2 regions of the Cyanobium sp. BA5m-10 genome follow, and region 2 is predicted to be linked to the other one. Evidence: predicted binding sites of a transcription regulator. Region 2 holds the regulator's gene; the other holds the start of a gene.
What was found. Region 2 encodes NtcA, which controls nitrogen genes in cyanobacteria. Its sites were predicted from a motif close to GTANCNNNNGNTAC; they were not measured.
Positions count from the first base shown of each region.

Region 1 (8,273 bases), on a different contig from region 2:
AGGGGCAGAGCCCGCCGGTGCTGGCAGGGGCTTGGCGTGGATCAGGGCCGTGAGAGCTGTGCGGAGCGGGACATCGAAGTTTTCCGCTCCCAGGGGGCTGCGGCCAAGAATTGCCGCTCGGTGCTTGATCACCCGGCTGAGGGCAAAGGCTGCCGCATTGGCCGGTTCGGCCTGGCTGGTTTCCGGGTCGGGGCTGCCCAGGGGCCAGGGGCCCCGATCGATTTGAGTGGCTAGTGCTTGTTGGTTGGCATCTCCGCTGGCATAGCAGCCACCCATCTGGGGCGGTAGGTCGTGGGCATGGGTGTGGAAGTCGCTCTGGGTGCCTAAGTAGCTGGGGCGCTGCTCCAGCGCCTCAAACCAGCGGCCAATGGCCGGATGCTCGCTGCGCAACAGAAAGCCCTTGTAGTAGGCCAGGCTTGCAGCCATACGCTCCACGTAGGGCACGAACACCAGGTCAGCCGTGCCTAGCTCGCCAAGCAGAAAGGGCCCACTTTGCTGGCTGAGCGCCTGCTCAAAGTTGCCTGCAATGCGCTGAAAAGCCGCCTTGGCAGCGTGCTCTTGGGCGGACCGCAGCCCCGGGCTGCAGAGCCATTGGCACCATGCCCGGAACAGCAATCGCTCCAGTTGGCGCAGGGGCACCACCGCCGGGTCGTTCATGCCCAGTCCCAGGGGCCCGAAGGCCCCCTCGAGGGCTTCAAGAATGCGATCGCTCTCAGTGATCAGGCGGCCATCGAGCTCAAGCGCCGGCAGCATCCCCGAAGGAACTAGCCGTTTGAACCAAGCCTCCTTTTCGCCGTAGCAAAACATGGTGACCTTGCGAATCCGGTACGGGATCCGCTTCTCTTCGAGCCAAAGCCACACCTTCTGGCAGTAGGGGCACCAGGCGTGGTGGTCGCGGAACAGGGTGACCCGCACTGCCTCCTCCGGCTGGCCAAACAAACGCAGCCGGGCCTGGGCGCTGGTGGGACCGTTGACTGGATCGGCTGGGGACGCACCGAGGCGTTCGAGCTCGTGCCAATCGAGCACTCCCTCGGCTTTCGACTCCATGCCAATCGCTGCAGCAGCCTTGGTTCTAGGAGCTCGCGGGGTGCTCGGTGGCCTAACTAAGTTTCAAGAGCGAAGTTTCATACCAGAGATCCAATGTTCGACGCCTTCACCAAGGTTGTTGCCCAGGCTGATGCCCGTGGCGAATTCATTAACGCCGGCCAGATCGATGCCCTCGCAGCGATGGTTGCCGAAAGCAACAAGCGCATGGATACGGTGAACCGCATCACCTCCAACGCTTCTGCCATCGTTACCAACGCTGCCCGCGATCTCTTCGATCAGCAGCCCGCCTTGATCGCTCCAGGTGGCAACGCCTACACCAGCCGCCGCATGGCTGCTTGCCTGCGCGACATGGATATCATCCTCCGCTACGTCACCTATGCCATTTTCAACGGCGATGCTTCCGTGCTGGAAGACCGCTGCCTCAACGGCCTGCGTGAGACCTACCTCGCCCTCGGCGTTCCTGGCGCTTCTGTGGCAGAAGGCGTTCGCAAAATGAAGCAAGCTGCTATCTCGATCGCTAACGATCGCAACGGCATCACCCCTGGCGATTGCTCCGCCCTGATGTCCGAAGTTGGCACCTACTTCGACCGCGCTGCTGCTGCAGTCGGCTGATTGGGCACAAGCCCAGGAATGTCCCTCTGGCAGGAGCCCAACGGCTCAACCAGAGGGTTGTTTGGTTTCCGGTTGCACTGGAGATCAAGAGCCAAGGGATGGGGCCAGGCAGCTCAGCTGAAGACCTCAATAGTGAGCATCAGGGCATCAGTCACGAAGGATTGTTTCACTCAGCCGCAGACAACTAACTCGTGAACCGATCCAACCGTGAACGGATCCAACATCACAAAAATCTGAGGACCAGTCATGGAGTTGCCCAGTTGGCCCTCCAGACCCGCTCTGCCGTCGATCCTCGGCGGCACATTCGGCGGCTTCTAGTCAGCGACGTCCGTCCCAAGATTGGGCTGCCAGCCAACACAGGGCGGAAGGGATCAGCGTTCTGGTGAACGGTGTCATTTGCTACCCACAGGACTGCAGCGCTGCACGATTGTGGCCGGGTGAACATTAGAGGTCACCTTCCTTCATGGCCCAAGTCCCCATCGCTGGCGGCGGTCCAACCCCGCTCGCTGTCTTTGATCGATTCCGCACCCAACTTCTCGCCAAGGTTCAGGAGCCTGAACTGAAGCGTTACGCCGTGATGCTGCTCGCCTTTGGTGCTGGCCTGCTGCCGCTGATGGCAGGCTCCGCCAAGGCAGCCTTGGCGAAGGTCCCCACCGACGGCGCCGACACCCTGCTGATGCTGATGGGTTCAGCACTGGTTCTACTTATGACCCCAGGCCTGGCGTTCTTTTACGGCGGCTTCACCCGCGCCAAGAACGTGCTCAACACCATGATGATGAGCTTTTTCCTGATGGGGCTCATCGGTGTCGTCTGGGTTGTGATCGGCTACTCCCTCTCCTTCGACACCGGCTTCGGCAGCCCCTTCATCGGTGGTCTCGGCCAGATGTGGCTCAACGGCGTGGGCGGTGAGCTCGGTGATGCTCCCTTAGCTGATGGTTTCGCCATCTCCGCTTCCTCCTTCGCCCTTTTCCAGGGCATGTTCGCGATCATCACCCCGGCGCTTATTTCCGGCGCCCTTGTGGAGCGGATCAACTTCAAGGCCTGGTTCTGGTTCTCCCTGCTCTGGAGCCTGTTCATCTACTGCCCCATGTGCAAAATGGTTTGGGGCGGTGGCTACATCGGTCCCTTTGGTGAGATCGGCGCCATCGACTTTGCCGGCGGCACAGTTGTTCACATTGCTGCAGGCGTGGCTGCTCTGGTGGCCACTGCGATTGTGGGTCCGCGCAGCGGCTTCCCCGGCAGCAAGCGTCCTCCCCACAACGTGCCCTTCATCCTCCTGGGTGCCGGCCTGCTCTGGTTCGGCTGGTTCGGCTTCAACGGCGCCAGCTACTTCGCTGCTAAGGGTGCCGGCTTCTCCTTCCTGACCACCACCCTGTCGGCCTCAACGGCCCTGCTCACCTGGTGCTTGATTGAGTGGTTCCTTGATGGCAAACCCACCGCCGTGGGAGCCGCCACCGGCGCCGTGGCTGGTCTGGTGGGCATCACCCCCGCCGCCGGCTTCGTCTACATGCCCCAGGCTTTGATTATCGGTGCGGCGACCTCCATCGCCTGCTATTTCGCAGTTCAGGTGAAGTCGGCTATCAACTTTGATGACTCCCTCGATGCCTTCGCCGTCCACGGCGTAGGTGGCACGGTGGGAGCCCTGCTCACCGGCGCCCTAGCCATCCCTGCCCTGGTGCCGGCCGACTACTTCCCCAAATCGGCAGCAATCCTCGCCAGCGGCGGCCACACCGCCCTGTTCGTGGCCCACGTCAAGGCCGTGCTGATCAGCTACGGGTTTGTCGGCATCGGCACCGCGGTCATTCTCTGGATCGTTGGCGCCACGGTGGGCCTGCGGGTCACTCCTGAGCAGGAAGAACGTGGACTCGACTTCGTCGCCCACGGGGAAGAGGCTTACGACCCCACGACCAACTGAAGCTGAATCACCATGAAAATGATCACGGCAATGGTCCGCCCTTCCAAGGTGGAAGCAATCAAAACAACCCTCGTCGGCCTCGATGTGGTCGGCATGACTCTTGTCGATGTCCGCGGTTTCGGGCGACAGAAGGGTCAGGTGGAGCGCTACCGCGGCAACGAGTTCACCGTGGACTTCCTACCCAAGTCCAAGATCGTTGTGGTGGTGACTGACGACAAGTTGGAAGCCACCCTCACTGCCATTCTCGAGGCCGCCCGAACCGGCGAAATCGGTGATGGCAAGATCTTCGTCACCCCCGTTGAGGAAGCCATCCGCATCCGCACCGGTGAGCGCGGCGACACGGCGATCTGAGCACCCACCTCTTGATTTGATGTGGTGTTTCCATCTGGGACACCTCAACTGCCCCCCATCCGGGGGGCTTTTTTTATGGCTGCTGACAATGCCACCAGCTTCCCTGGGTTTTTCGCTGAGCTGGGGAGCACCCTTCCGCCCAAGGACTTCACGCCATAGCGTGAGGAGCTCCAGCACTTCAGCTCCCCCCATGAACGAACACTTCGATTTGGTGGTGCTTGGTGCCGGCTCGGGTGGTCTAGCTGCTGCCAAACGGGCCGCAAGCTATGGCGCCAGGGTGGCGATCGTGGAGGGCGATCGGGTGGGCGGCACCTGCGTGATCCGCGGCTGCGTGCCCAAAAAGTTGCTGGTTTACGGCTCCGCTTATAAACACTTGCTTGCCGATGCAGCCAGCTATGGCTGGGAAATCGAGGGGATTCGCCGCAACCCCAGCACCCTGCTGGCCAATGTGCGCACCGAGGTGGGTCGTCTCAATCAGCTGCACCTCGGCTTTCTTGAAAAAGCGGGGGTAGAGCTGGTGCGCGGCTGGGGCTGCTTTGAAGACGCTCACACCATTGCCGTTGGCGAGCGCCGCCTGCGGGCCGAGCGCATCTTGATTGCGGTGGGGGGGCGGCCCCAGCGGCCAGCGATTCCAGGGGCAGAGCTTGGCTGGGTGAGCGATGAGATGTTTCTGCTGGAGCAACTACCGGAGCGCCTTGTGGTGGTGGGTGCTGGCTTCATCGCCTGTGAATTCGCCTGCATCCTCAATGGCCTTGGCGTGGCAGTGACCCAGCTGGTGCGCGGCAATCATTTGCTGCGGGGCTTTGATCTTGAAGCTGCCAAGGCGGTCCAGGAGGGCATGGAGCAAGAGGGTATTGAGATTCGCTTTGCCCACAGTCCTGCAGCCATCACTGGCAGTGCCGGCGACCTCAGCGTCCATACCGAGGCAGGCGAAATCATTCCTTGCGGTGGAGTGCTGCTTGCCACCGGCCGGCGCCCTTTCCTGGAGGGCCTGCGCCTTGAGGCAGCGGCTATCGCCACTGAAGCCAATCGCATTCCAGTGGATAGCGAGCAGCGCACCAACGTGCCCCACATCTATGCAGTTGGCGATGTCACCGACCGCATCAACCTCACCCCGGTTGCCATTGATGAAGGACGGGCCTTTGCCGACAGTGTCTATGGCACTAGCCCGCGCCAGGTGGACCACAGCCTGGTGGCCTATGCGGTATTCAGTCAGCCGGAGCTGGCCAGTGTGGGGCTCAGCGAAGAGGAGGCGATCCAGCGCCATGGCCCAGAGGGCGTGCGGGTGCATCGGGCCCGTTTCCGGCCGATGAGCCAGGCCTTGCCGGCCAGGGGGCCCAGGGTATTGCTCAAGTTGGTCGTGGAGCTGGAAAGCGGCAAGGTGCTGGGCTGCCACATGGTGGGCGAACACAGCGCTGAAATTATCCAGATGGCAGCCATCGCCATTGGCATGGGCGCCACCAAGGCCGACTTCGATCGCACCATGGCCCTGCACCCCTCGGTTGCCGAGGAGTTTGTGACCATGCCGAACTAGGCCGTGAGCCGGCTTTTGCGCCAATCATCAGCCAGCATCACCACCAGCGGCGCCAACAGGACCATCGGCAGGGCCCGGCTGTCAATTGGCACCATCGCCGCTAGCCACGACAGGGGCGGCCAATAGAGCAATAGCGCTGTGAAGAGAATTTCAGCTGCTATGCCAAGCCAAAGCAGGGGATTGCGGCGCCAGCCCTGTTGCACCAAGTTGACGAAGGCGGAGCGATGCGCACTGCGGCAGGCCATCCCCACACCCTGCTGCTGCCAGCTGAGCAGGTAGGCCGTCATCGACACCACGGCTTCGCTCAGGCCCAGCACCAGATAGGCGCGCAGCATCAGGGGCCGATCCAGTAGCGGCGCTGAACGGCGCCGGGGCGGTTGGCGCATCAATACCGATTCAGGCGCCTCGGCTCCTAGCCCCAGGGCGGGTAGTAAATCAGTGCCCAGATCCACCGCCAGGATCTGCAGCACGGTTAGGGCCGCCGGGATTTGCACGGTCACCATGGCTAAAAACGGAGCCATCTCGGCCACGTTGCTAGGCAGCACGTAGGGCAGGAACTTGCGAATGTTGGCCACCACGCCTCGGCCAAAGCGCACCGCCGTGACGATCGTGGCGAAGTTGTCGTCTAGCAGCACCACCTGCCTCCCTTGCCACATCGGTGCCCACCAGGCCCATAGCTATGCCCAAATCGGCCGCCCGCAAGGCCGGGGCATCATTGACCCCATCGCCAGTGACCGCAACCACTTCGCCGAGGGAGCGGTAGGCCTGCACAAGCCGTAGCTTCTGCTCGGGGGCCATCCGGGCAAACACCAGCCGGTTGCGGTATTTGAGCAGCTGGCGCAGGTGCACATCGCTAATCAATTCAAGCTGGTCGCCCTGGATCACCCGCACCGGATCAGCCTGGGGGTGGTTGTCACCCTTGGCCGGCATATCCAGCAGGCCGATCTGGCGCGCTATGGCCTGGGCGGTGAGGCCGTAGTCGCCAGTCACCATCGTGACCTTGATGCCCGCCTGGTGACACTGGCGAATCGCCTCGGGTACCTCAGGCCGGGGCGGGTCGTAGAGCGCGATCAAGCCCAACAAGCTGAGCTTTTGCTCCAGTTGATCGGCTGGGGCTTGCCCCTCTGTGGCCTCGAGACTGCGCTGGGCCACGGCGATGACGCGGTAGCCGCGGCATGCAAGGTCGTCGTTGGCGGCTACTGCCTGGGCGCGGCCCGCCGGACTACAGCGCTCTAGCAGCTCCAGGGGTGCCCCCTTGGTGATCAGCTGCAGCCCGGCCTCGGTGGCCACGATCACGCTCATCCGGCGCCGATGGGAATCAAATGGCAACTCCCGGCTGCGGGGATGGCGCTGCTGATGCACCGCGAGGCCCAGGTCTCGAGCCTGGGCTGCCACCAGCAGGGCGGTTTCAGTGGGGTCGCCTAGGGCTCGGCTGCCGTCACCGCTGGCTTTGAGTTGGGCGTTTGAACAAAGGCAGGCCGCCAGCAACAGCTCGGCTTCTCCACCTCGATCAATCCCTGGCTGCTCGCCTGCCTGGGGCAGCCAGATCTCCTCCACTGCCATGCGGTTGCAGGTGAGGGTGCCGGTTTTATCGCTGCAGATCACGCTTACCGAGCCGAGGGTCTCCACGGCTGAAAGCCTGCGCACCAGTGCTTTCTGACTGGCCATGCGCTGCACGTTGATCGCCAGGGCCAAGGTGACCGTGGGCAGCAAGCCCTCGGGCACGTTTGCAACTATGATGCCAACTGCGAATACCAGGCTTTCGAGGGGACCCATCCCCACAAACAGGAGGCTGAAGCTGAAGGTGATCGCCCCCATGGTTAAGGCGATGGCTGTGATGGTGCGCACGATGTGGCCCACCTGCTGCTCCAAGGTGCTGATGCCCCTGGATGTGGCGGCGGTGAGGTGGGCCACATGGCCGAATTCGGTTTCACCGCCGGTGTCGTAAACGATGGCTTCGCCGCGCCCCCCGGCCACGCTGGTGCCCGCCAAAACCAGATTGGCCCGTTCCCGAGTCGGGATCAGGACAACTTTGTCTGCCGCAGGTGAGTCGATGGCATCGGCATGGCGCGCCACTGGCTGCGATTCGCCTGTAAGCACAGAGAGATCCAGGCTCAGTTCGTTGGCCTGGATCAGGCGAGCATCGGCGGGCACCTGGTCTCCCTCCTCCAGCAGGATTCGGTCGCCCGGCACGAGCAGCTCGGCATCTAGCTCGGTGAGTTCACCGTTGCGCCAGAGCCGCACCTGGCGGGGTAGGGATCGCTTCAGCGCCGTCAGGGTGCGCTCGGCTTGGTAGTCCTGCCAGAAGGAAAACAGGCCGTTGACCAGCACAACCGCCCAAATAGCCCAGCCCAGCTGGGGCGTGCCCGCTGCAAATGCCAGGGCCCCAGCCACCCAGAGCAGCAGGGCCATGAAATGCACCAGTTGATCGACAAACCTCAGCAGCAGGGAACGGCGGCGCTGGCTTGGGAGGCGATTGGCTCCAAACCTCTCCAACCGCCGCTGGGCCTCTGAGTCGCTCAAGCCTTGGAGTGTGCACTGCAGAGCTGCCGGCACTGCCTGCGCTGGGATACTCCAGATCGGCTGGCTAGCAGAGAGCTGCATGGCGGGTTAGCTAGATCGTGGGGCAAGGCCCTTCTCGTCAAACACCCCTTCAAAGAGAACCGAACTTAAGTAGCGCTCGCCTGAGTCGGGCAGCACTACCACGATGGTTTTGCCGGCGTAGGCCTCCTCTCGGGCTAGCCGCAGGGCGGCCGTGGCTGCGGCACCACAGGAGATGCCCGCCAGGATTCCCTCTTCCTTCATCAGCCGGCG
Region 1 covers NZ_JAGQCP010000038.1:1,205-9,477, reverse strand. The annotation lists gene KBY85_RS11870 (glutathione S-transferase family protein) at 1-1,047, opposite strand, end outside; gene KBY85_RS11865 (phycocyanin subunit beta) at 1,141-1,659, shown strand; gene KBY85_RS11860 (ammonium transporter) at 2,123-3,574, shown strand; gene KBY85_RS11855 (P-II family nitrogen regulator) at 3,587-3,925, shown strand; gene gorA (glutathione-disulfide reductase) at 4,116-5,459, shown strand; gene KBY85_RS11845 (cation transporting ATPase C-terminal domain-containing protein) at 5,456-6,097, opposite strand; gene KBY85_RS11840 (cation-transporting P-type ATPase) at 5,994-8,063, opposite strand; gene cysK (cysteine synthase A) at 8,070-8,273, opposite strand, start outside.
Region 1: KBY85_RS11860 (ammonium transporter) is a predicted target of NtcA. The motif match lies at 2,049-2,062, and genes of this name have one in related genera.

Region 2 (8,273 bases):
CGGCCCAGGGCCGGCCTAAACGACATCAGGCCCTGCCTCCCCTGGGCGAGGGGCTGTTGCTACTGGGCTGCCGGCCGCTAGGGGAGTCGGGGGACGTGGTGCTCACCGTGCAGAACTGTTCCCCTTGCCGCCGTTACCTGGAGTTGGGAGAGAGCTGGCAGCTGCTGGAGCGACTCGATGGCCTGGATCAGCCTCTGATTTCCCGGGGAAAGCTCTCTGAAGATCCCTGGTTGCTGGCGCCGTGGAGCCTGGGCTTTTGGCGAGTGCGCCCTGATTGGGTCAGCGCTTAGGGCTCAGTCTTCGTGGTCGTCAAAGGGGTCGGTGAGGCCCTTGGAGGGCGGCCCGAAGGCTTGGTACACCCCAAACCCGGTGAGTGAAAGCAGCACCGCCAGCACGGCGAGGGCCACGGAAAGGGCCGGGGAGCTGGTGGTGGCGGTGGGGTCCATGGAGGCGGAAGGGGAATGCAGGTGACGGGTTGCGTCACAACTCTCGACGGACAGCCGCGGCGCGGTACGCGAGGCCCTTACAGTACTTAAAGCGAATCCATGCCCGAGAGGCTGCAGCAGACATGGCCCAACGCACCCGCCTCGGAGATATCCTGCGGCCACTCAATTCTGAGTACGGGAAGGTCGTCCCCGGCTGGGGCACCACGCCCGTGATGGGCATTTTTATGGTGCTCTTCTTGGTGTTTCTGCTGATCATCCTGCAGCTGTACAACAAGTCCTTGCTGCTCGAGGGCATCACTGTCAATTGGAACGGCCTCGGCTGATGAATGTGTTTGGCATTGGCTTGCCTGAGCTGGCGGTAATTGCCGCCATCGGGCTGCTGGTGTTCGGACCAAAGCGGCTGCCGGAGCTCGGTAAAACCTTGGGCCGCACCCTTAAGGGTTTTCAATCGGCCTCCTCTGAATTCGAAAAGGAGCTGCGCACGGCGATCACCACCGCCGAACCTGTTGCGGCTGACCTCCCAGTTGCAGTTTCTGCAACTGAGCTTGTTTCAGCTGACGCCTCCGCGGCTGATGCTCCAGAGCTGATTGAGCAGCCTCTCGATGGTCCCGCGGCCTGAGTTGTCGTTGCAGTTGGTGGTGGGCCTGGGTAACCCTGGAGCCAAGTACGCAGGTACTCGCCACAACGTGGGCTTTATGGCCCTTGAGCGTCTAGCAGATTGCGCTGGTGGTGCATCTTTTCGGCAGCAGCCCAAGCTTCAGGGCTTGTTGGCTGAGGTGGGTTCGGGGCCTTCCCGGCTGCGGCTGTTGATGCCCCAGACCTACATGAATGAAAGTGGTCGCTCGATCCGCGCAGCCCTTGACTGGTTTGGTTTAGAGCCCGCCCAGTTGCTGGTGGTGGTTGACGACATGGACCTGCCCCTCGGCAAGTTGAGACTGCGGGCTACGGGCAGTGCCGGGGGGCATAACGGCCTGCGCAGCACCATCAGCCACCTAGGTACCCAGGACTTTCCGCGGCTTCGTATTGGTATTGGCGCCCCCGCCCAAGATCCCGGCGAGCGCCGCGCCCGCACCGTTGGCCATGTGCTCGGACGCTTCACGCCTGCCGAGCAGCCCCTGCTCGAGGAGGTGCTGCGCGAGGTGGAGGCAGGTATTGGCCTGATCCAGCTCCTCGGCCTGGAGCGGGCTGGCAACCGACTCAACGGTTTTCAGCCCCAGGGCGCGGCAGCCTGAGCCGATGGCACGCCTTCCCTCCACCACTGCCCAGTTGCGGGTGCTGCACCAGAGCTTCAGCCAGCGGGTGCTGGAGGGGGAGGTGAGTGCGGGCGGCTACCAATGGAGTTTCCGCTGGGCCTTTGACCGCGGTGAACTCAGCGTTGAGCCTTCTTTGGGCAGGGCTCTGATCCAGGATGCCCTGCTGCGTTATCTGCTCAAGGTCGACTACCAGCTCGAGCCTGGCGGTGAATACATCTTTACGGTTCGGGCCCGTTTTTAAACCGATTCAGCCTCCAGCGCGACCGGCAGCGGCCATCGCCTCAGCACCTCCTGGTTGCTGCGTTGCAGGGTCACCCCGCAGTAGCGCTCTATCAGCAGCTGGGCCACCACATCGTCGATATCTCGGGGTGGTAATCGCAAGCCCGCCGGCAGCAGCCGCCTCCAGCCCCTAGGGGGCCAAAGCTGCCAGTAGCGCTCCCGGGCCGCCAGGGTGCTGCCGCTCTCATCCACCACAGCTAGCGCCAGCCGCTGCTGGCCAAGTTGGCTGCACCAGTCTTTGCTGCCGGTGCCATTGCCGAGCACAACCTGGCCAAGCCCCACTTGCTGCCAGCTTTTGAGCAGGGCGAGGCAGGCTTGTGGGGGCAGGATGGCAGCCTGCCGGATCTGGCCAACGGCAGGATCAGCCAGCACTAGACCGCATTTGCTGCGCCCGGGATCGAGGCCTGCCACCAGGCCCGCCGCAGCGCTCGTCATGGGCGGCGAGGGCCCGGACCCGATTGGGCGGGAGATGGGGCCGCCAACCAGCGCAATTCCGCTGCAATTGGGTCGGCGGTGCTGGCGCTGTTGATGGCGAGGGCTTCTAGTTGGGCAACCTGGCCCGGCTGGCGCTCGCTCAGCTCCCGGGCCAGCTTTTTAAAGCTGGCCGCATCGAACTGCAGCCCTTCCACCAATGTGCCCTGGCGCTGGGCTCGGGCATAGGCAGCGGCCAGCAGCAGGTTGAGTCGCCGCGAAACCGGCTCCAGGGCTGTGAGGTCGCCCTCGATCGTGGTGCTGGCCAGCACTTCACCTGCTTTAACTACTGGGCGGTTGGGGCGTAGGTCTGGGAAGGCAAGCACCTGGCGCTCGCCCCTCAGCACGTTGGCGGCCGAGAGAATGCTCACCACCCAGCTGCCGGGTTTGGCGAGCAGGCCTTCCAGCTTGCTGATGTCATTTTTGGGTACCAGCAGGATCTGGCGATCGGGGGGCTGGCCGGGCAGCACCCGCCTGAAGGCGTTGAGATTGGCCTGCTGCAGCAAGGCGGTGATCACCTCCTTGGCCTGCTCGGGGCGCTCAAGGGTCACCTTGGCGCTGGCCAGGGTCTGACCGCTGCTGAGCACCACGTCGCCGCGGCGCAGGGCAATCAGGTTGCCCTCCAGGTCTTTAAGTTCTTGGGCTCCGGCGCTAATCCGGCGGCGCACCTGGGCTAGTTCCGCTTCGGTGCGGCGGATTTCCGCATCCCGCCCCTTCACCTCCTGGCTGAGACGGCTGCGCTCCAGCTCCAACCGGTTGCGCTGGGTTAGAAGTGGCGCCAGCTCTTGGCGCAATTTGCTGGCGCGGGCTTGGGCCTGCTCAAAGCGCGTCTGAGCCTCGCGTTTGCCCTGTTCGGCCCGCGCCACCTGCAGGCGGCTGCTGGCTAGTTGGCTGTTGCTGCGGCTCAGTTCGCTGCGGCTGGTTTGCAGCCGTTGCTCCAGTCGATCGAGTTCAAACAGGCCCGTGCGCAGCCGCTCGCTTACCAGCAGCATCAGGCCGAGGGAGATGGCACTGATCAGGCTGCCAGTGAGCACTGTGATCAACACGGCGGTGCGGCGGGGCCGCATCCCCAACAGGCTCAAGCGCGCCTTGCCCACCAGGCTGCCGAGTCGGTCGCCCAGGGTGGAGAGCACTCCCCCCAGGGCGAGCAGAGCGAGGATCAGCAGCCAGCCCGTCACATACGTCCCCGGAGGGCCCCAGTATCCCTGGCCTTCAGCTGAAGCGCTTAGCTAGGGCGATTGGATCAAACACAGTGATCTTTTTGCGGTCGATCTGAACCAGCCCGTCGTTGCGCAGGTCGCCCAGCAGGCGAGTGATTGTGACGCGGGTGGAGCCAATCGCTTCGGCAATCGCCTGGTGGGAGAGGCGCAGATCAATCGTGATCCCTTCCGAGCTGGGAACGCCGAAATCTCGGCACAGCACCAGCAGGAAGCTCACCAGCCGCGAGCTCATGTCGCGGTGGGTGAGGGTTTCGATCATCGTTTCGGTCTGCAGTATTCGCGAAGACAGGCCCTGCAGCAGTAGCAAGCCCACGCTGGCGTCCTGCTCGATCGCACGGCGCACGGAGGTGGCTGGTGCGGTCACCATCTCGACCCTGGTGAAGGCAACAGCGTGATAGAAGCGATCGGAGCGCTGGCCGGTAAGCAGCGAGAGCACACCAAACAGGCTGTTCTCGCGCAACAGGGCCACGGTGATCTCCTCGCCTGATTCATATACCCGCGACAGCCGGACCGCTCCGCGCCGCAGCAGATAGACCCGCTCGGCTGGATCGCCGGGAAAAAAAATCGTTTTGCCCCGTTCGATCGTCTCGACACTGCTGCCGGCCAGGCCCCGGATCACTTCCAACAGGGTGGGGTTGCCCTGGCCGGCGCTGCCCATGCCTGCCACCACGCCAGGAGCACCCGTCGATGGGGTGTTGGCGGTACGGCTAAATCCGTGGGTAGCGCCAACCATCAAGGTTTTGGCAAGTGCCGGGACCCTAAGGATCACCCGGGGGGCGGCTTGTAGCAATACACACGGTTTGAGACGACACCGCCGGCGCCCCCTGCGCACCAGTACGTATGTTTCCGCTAGGGATGGTGTCGTTTGCTTGTGGAGCGGCTCGATCCCGCTACATTCAGCTCCGCGAGGCCATGGGCTGCTCGCGGCGCCCCAGGTCTGTTTTTCGATTTTCAAGGTTCTTATTCAGGTTGTTCATGACCGCGAGCTTGCCCGTCTCAGGCCTCACCTCCTCCTCCTCTGGAGCTGGTTTTCCGGCGGTCCAGCACCAACCTCAGCGCTCTGGCCATCGCCCTTTGGCTGTGGCGGCTGCCGCGTCCGCCCCTTCTGCTGCGCCGGCATTGCGGCTGGTGGCCCAGTCGGAGGGCTTACTGCAAATCCATACGGCGCCTTTCCGCGGCAGTTACGGAGCCGTGCTCAGCCAGGCCCTACGTAGTGCCGGCTTGGGTAGCCGGGTGCTAGTTACTCAGTTCCTTAAGGGCGGTGTAGATCAGGGCCTCGGCAGCAGCGTCTGGCTGTGTGGGCGACTGCAATGGCTGCGGCCCGGTGTGCCCGGCTGTCTGTCAGAGCCAGCTGCCCACCAGGGGCTCGAGCTGTTGGAGGCGGTGCGCCAGGTGTGGGCCTTCAGCCGCGAGCAGCTGCTCAGTGGTGCGGTGGATCTAATGGTGCTCGACGAGCTGGGCTTGGCTGTGGAGCTGGGCTACATCGAGCAGGCTGAAGTGCTGGCAACCTTGGAGCGCCGACCAGCCCATCTAGATGTCATTTTGACAGGGCCAGCCATGACTCCTGAGTTGATGGCCATGGCTGATCAGGTCACCCAGTTGCGCCGAGGCCTCTGATGCTGAAGAACGATCGCTGGATCAACGAGCAAGCTGCGGTAGGAATGTTGCAGCCGTTTCAGTCGAGCCTGGTGCGCCACCTCGATCCCGCTACGGCGGGCTCCCCGGTGCTCAGCTACGGCTGTTCTTCCTATGGCTACGACTTGCGGTTGTCGGCCAAGGAATTTTTGATCTTTCGGCATGTGCCTGGCACCGTGATGAACCCCAAGCGGTTCAACCCGGCGAACCTGGAGCCCGCTCCCCTGCGCGAAGACGAGGACGGATCCTATTTTATTTTGCCGGCCCATTCCTATGGCTTGGGAGTAGCACTGGAGAAGATGAAGGTGCCATCAAATATCACGGTGATCTGCCTGGGTAAGAGCACATACGCCAGGCTAGGCATCATTGTTAATACGACCCCAGCGGAAGCCGGCTGGCAGGGTCACCTCACCCTGGAGTTCAGTAATTCTTCGGGTGCTGACTGCCGCATTTATGCAAATGAGGGAATTTGTCAGCTGCTCTTTTTTGAGGGCGATCCCTGCGAGACAACCTATCAAGATCGGGCTGGTAAATATCAGCATCAGCCCGAACGGGTTACCTTGGCGCGTATCTAGTTCCCAGCAAAATGCCCCATAAGGCGAACCACCTGGCGCACCGAGAGGTGCGCCAGGTGGTTCGCCTTATGGGGCGAGCCTGGCTTTATGTAAGCGGCTCTTTTCATACCAGTCAGCAAATTGGGGTGTCCAAGCCTGTAGGTGGGGCCACATCAGATCACAGAGCTCACGGATCTCCTGCTGGGCATCGAGCTTCGCCCGCAGGTCAAGGAAGTGCAGAAATGCCCGCAAGGTGAAGCTCACCACGAAGTGCTGGCGGTAGTCGAAGGGCAGGATGCCGCGGGCGTGCTCCTCGGCGAAGCCAGCCGCCAAAAGGTCGCGGTAGCGAGCCGCCGCAGCCCTGCAGAGCTCTAGATCTATGTAGCGCTGCTCTTCTGTGTAGGCGTATTTTTTGCCTTGCCGGTCGCTATAGCTACCTATGGGCCGTAGATAGAACACCTCCTCCAGTTCCAGTTCACCATTGGCGGCCTTGCAGATGCGATCGCCGGTGTAGCGCATGGATTGCACGTCAAAGCTCACCCCCACCCGGTGTGTACGCGCCTGCTGCATCACTGAGTGGGGAAACCAGCCAACGTTGAGCACGATTTGGGCGTGTTCTAAGGGGCCGTAGTGACCGCGCTCGCCGGCGAGAAGTCGTTTGATGCAGATCTCCCCTGCTTTGCTCTCCTCGGGCCAGTTGGCGGAGTCTGCCGCCACAAAGCCCTCGCTGTAGTCCTGATGCATTCCCGCATAAACGCACTGCTGGGGGTTAGGCGTGGCGGCGATCAGGTCAACGCGGAAACGGGAATCCATGGCGGGCGTCAACCGTGGCTGCGGGGTCCGGCCATCGTGGCAGTAGCTGGCTCCGCTGCCGCAACTTCGCCAGCGGGTTGGCTCAGGTTGCTGACGGCACCCACTCCGGCCAGGGCCGGCAGGGGGGCGCCGGCGATCAGGGCGCTGCTGAGAGCGCGCAATTCGTTGAGGCTGCGGGCGCCAATCGAGCGGCCCACCGCTTCACCGGCAGCATTGAACAGCTCTAGTTGGGGAATGCCGTTGACGTCGTAGCGCTCCAGCTCCGGCTGCCAGCGCGGATTGTCAACGTTGAGCAGCACCACATCAAGCTGGCCGCGGTGTTGGGCTTCGATCGTTTCCATTGCCGGAGCCATGGTGCGGCAGGCGTCGCACCAGTCGGCGTAGAACTCCACCAGCGTTGGCTTGCCATTGCGCAAGGCCACGGGTAGATCCAGGGATTGGCGCGCCAAGCGTTCCAGTGGAGCCTCCGGATTCAGTCCGCCCCGGAACCACAGCAGGCCCGCTGCCAGTAGGGCCGCCAGCACGACTAGCAGCAGCCGTTCGCTTGGCCCCAGGCCGGAATTCGGGGTGGAGTTGGTCATGACTGCACTTTGCCAGTGCTTGCTAGCGTTTTGCGGAGGTAAGCGTGCTGTTCCCGCGAACCGGATCCTCGTGAAACGGCGCCTAACCCTGCACTTTCCCCGCGAAGCGGTGCATCAGCCGATCACCTATCGGCTGGCGGTGGATTTCGATATCGCCGCCAAGATCCTGCGCGCCCAGATTTCCCCCAACCAGAGCGGCACCATGGTGGTGGAGCTCTCCGGTGACATCGACGAACTGACGGCTGCGGAAGCCTGGCTAGAAAGTCAGGGACTTGGTCTTAACCGGGCGCCGGGTCAGATAGCCGTAGACCGCAGTCTCTGTATCGACTGCGGCCTCTGCTCGAGCGTTTGCCCCAGCGGTGCCCTCAGCTTGACCCAGCCGGCTTGGCAGCTGCAATTCGATGCGCAACGCTGCTTGGTGTGCGAACAGTGCATTCCGAGTTGCCCTCTGGATGCGATTTCCCTGGTGCTGGCTCCCCCGTGATGGCGATGTTGCGTCTGCTGTTGCTGCCCTTGCGGGCGCCGATGCTGCTGGTGCTGGTAGTGATATCCGTTTACGAGGGCTTGCAGTGGAGCCAGCCGCTCGAGGGTGCGGCAGCGTCGGGGATGGGGCAGTTATCCAGCTTGTTCTGGTCACTTGACTGTCTCCACGCCTTGCTGGTGGTGGTGGTGTGCACCATGCCCGACCTGCTGCTGCAGCGGATTTCCAATTTGATGGCCGCCAGTCGGGTGATGAGCCTGGTGATCAGCCTGTTGATCGTCACGGTGGGTGGCCTCTATCTGCTCCACCTCAAAGTGCTCACGAATGTGCTGATCCTGGGCACCACTGTGTTGTTGGCACGCCTCGATCTAGCTCGGATTCGGGTGGCACCCCCGCCGGTGCTCCTGGCAGGGGTGCTGGGTGTGCTCGTGTTGTCAGGGGCATGGGTAGGCCGCTGGCTGGCAAGCGGTGGCTAGCAGCTAGCCAGCGGCCTCTCTTGGAAGTTCCAAAAGTTGCCGAGCACTTTTTTGACGTACAGCC
Region 2 covers NZ_JAGQCP010000007.1:75,955-84,227, forward strand. The annotation lists gene KBY85_RS04800 (alpha-mannosidase) at 1-290, shown strand, start outside; gene psbN (photosystem II reaction center protein PsbN) at 294-446, opposite strand; gene psbH (photosystem II reaction center phosphoprotein PsbH) at 569-769, shown strand; gene KBY85_RS04815 (TatA/E family twin arginine-targeting protein translocase) at 769-1,065, shown strand; gene pth (aminoacyl-tRNA hydrolase) at 1,049-1,678, shown strand; gene KBY85_RS04825 (DUF3146 family protein) at 1,683-1,940, shown strand; gene KBY85_RS04830 (resolvase) at 1,937-2,413, opposite strand; gene KBY85_RS04835 (DUF3084 domain-containing protein) at 2,410-3,627, opposite strand; gene ntcA (global nitrogen regulator NtcA) at 3,662-4,402, opposite strand; gene KBY85_RS04845 (cob(I)yrinic acid a,c-diamide adenosyltransferase) at 4,645-5,286, shown strand; gene dcd (dCTP deaminase) at 5,286-5,879, shown strand; gene thyX (FAD-dependent thymidylate synthase) at 5,946-6,671, opposite strand; gene KBY85_RS04860 (thioredoxin domain-containing protein) at 6,680-7,252, opposite strand; gene KBY85_RS04865 (NIL domain-containing protein) at 7,323-7,736, shown strand; gene KBY85_RS04870 (hypothetical protein) at 7,736-8,209, shown strand; gene KBY85_RS04875 (lytic transglycosylase domain-containing protein) at 8,206-8,273, opposite strand, start outside.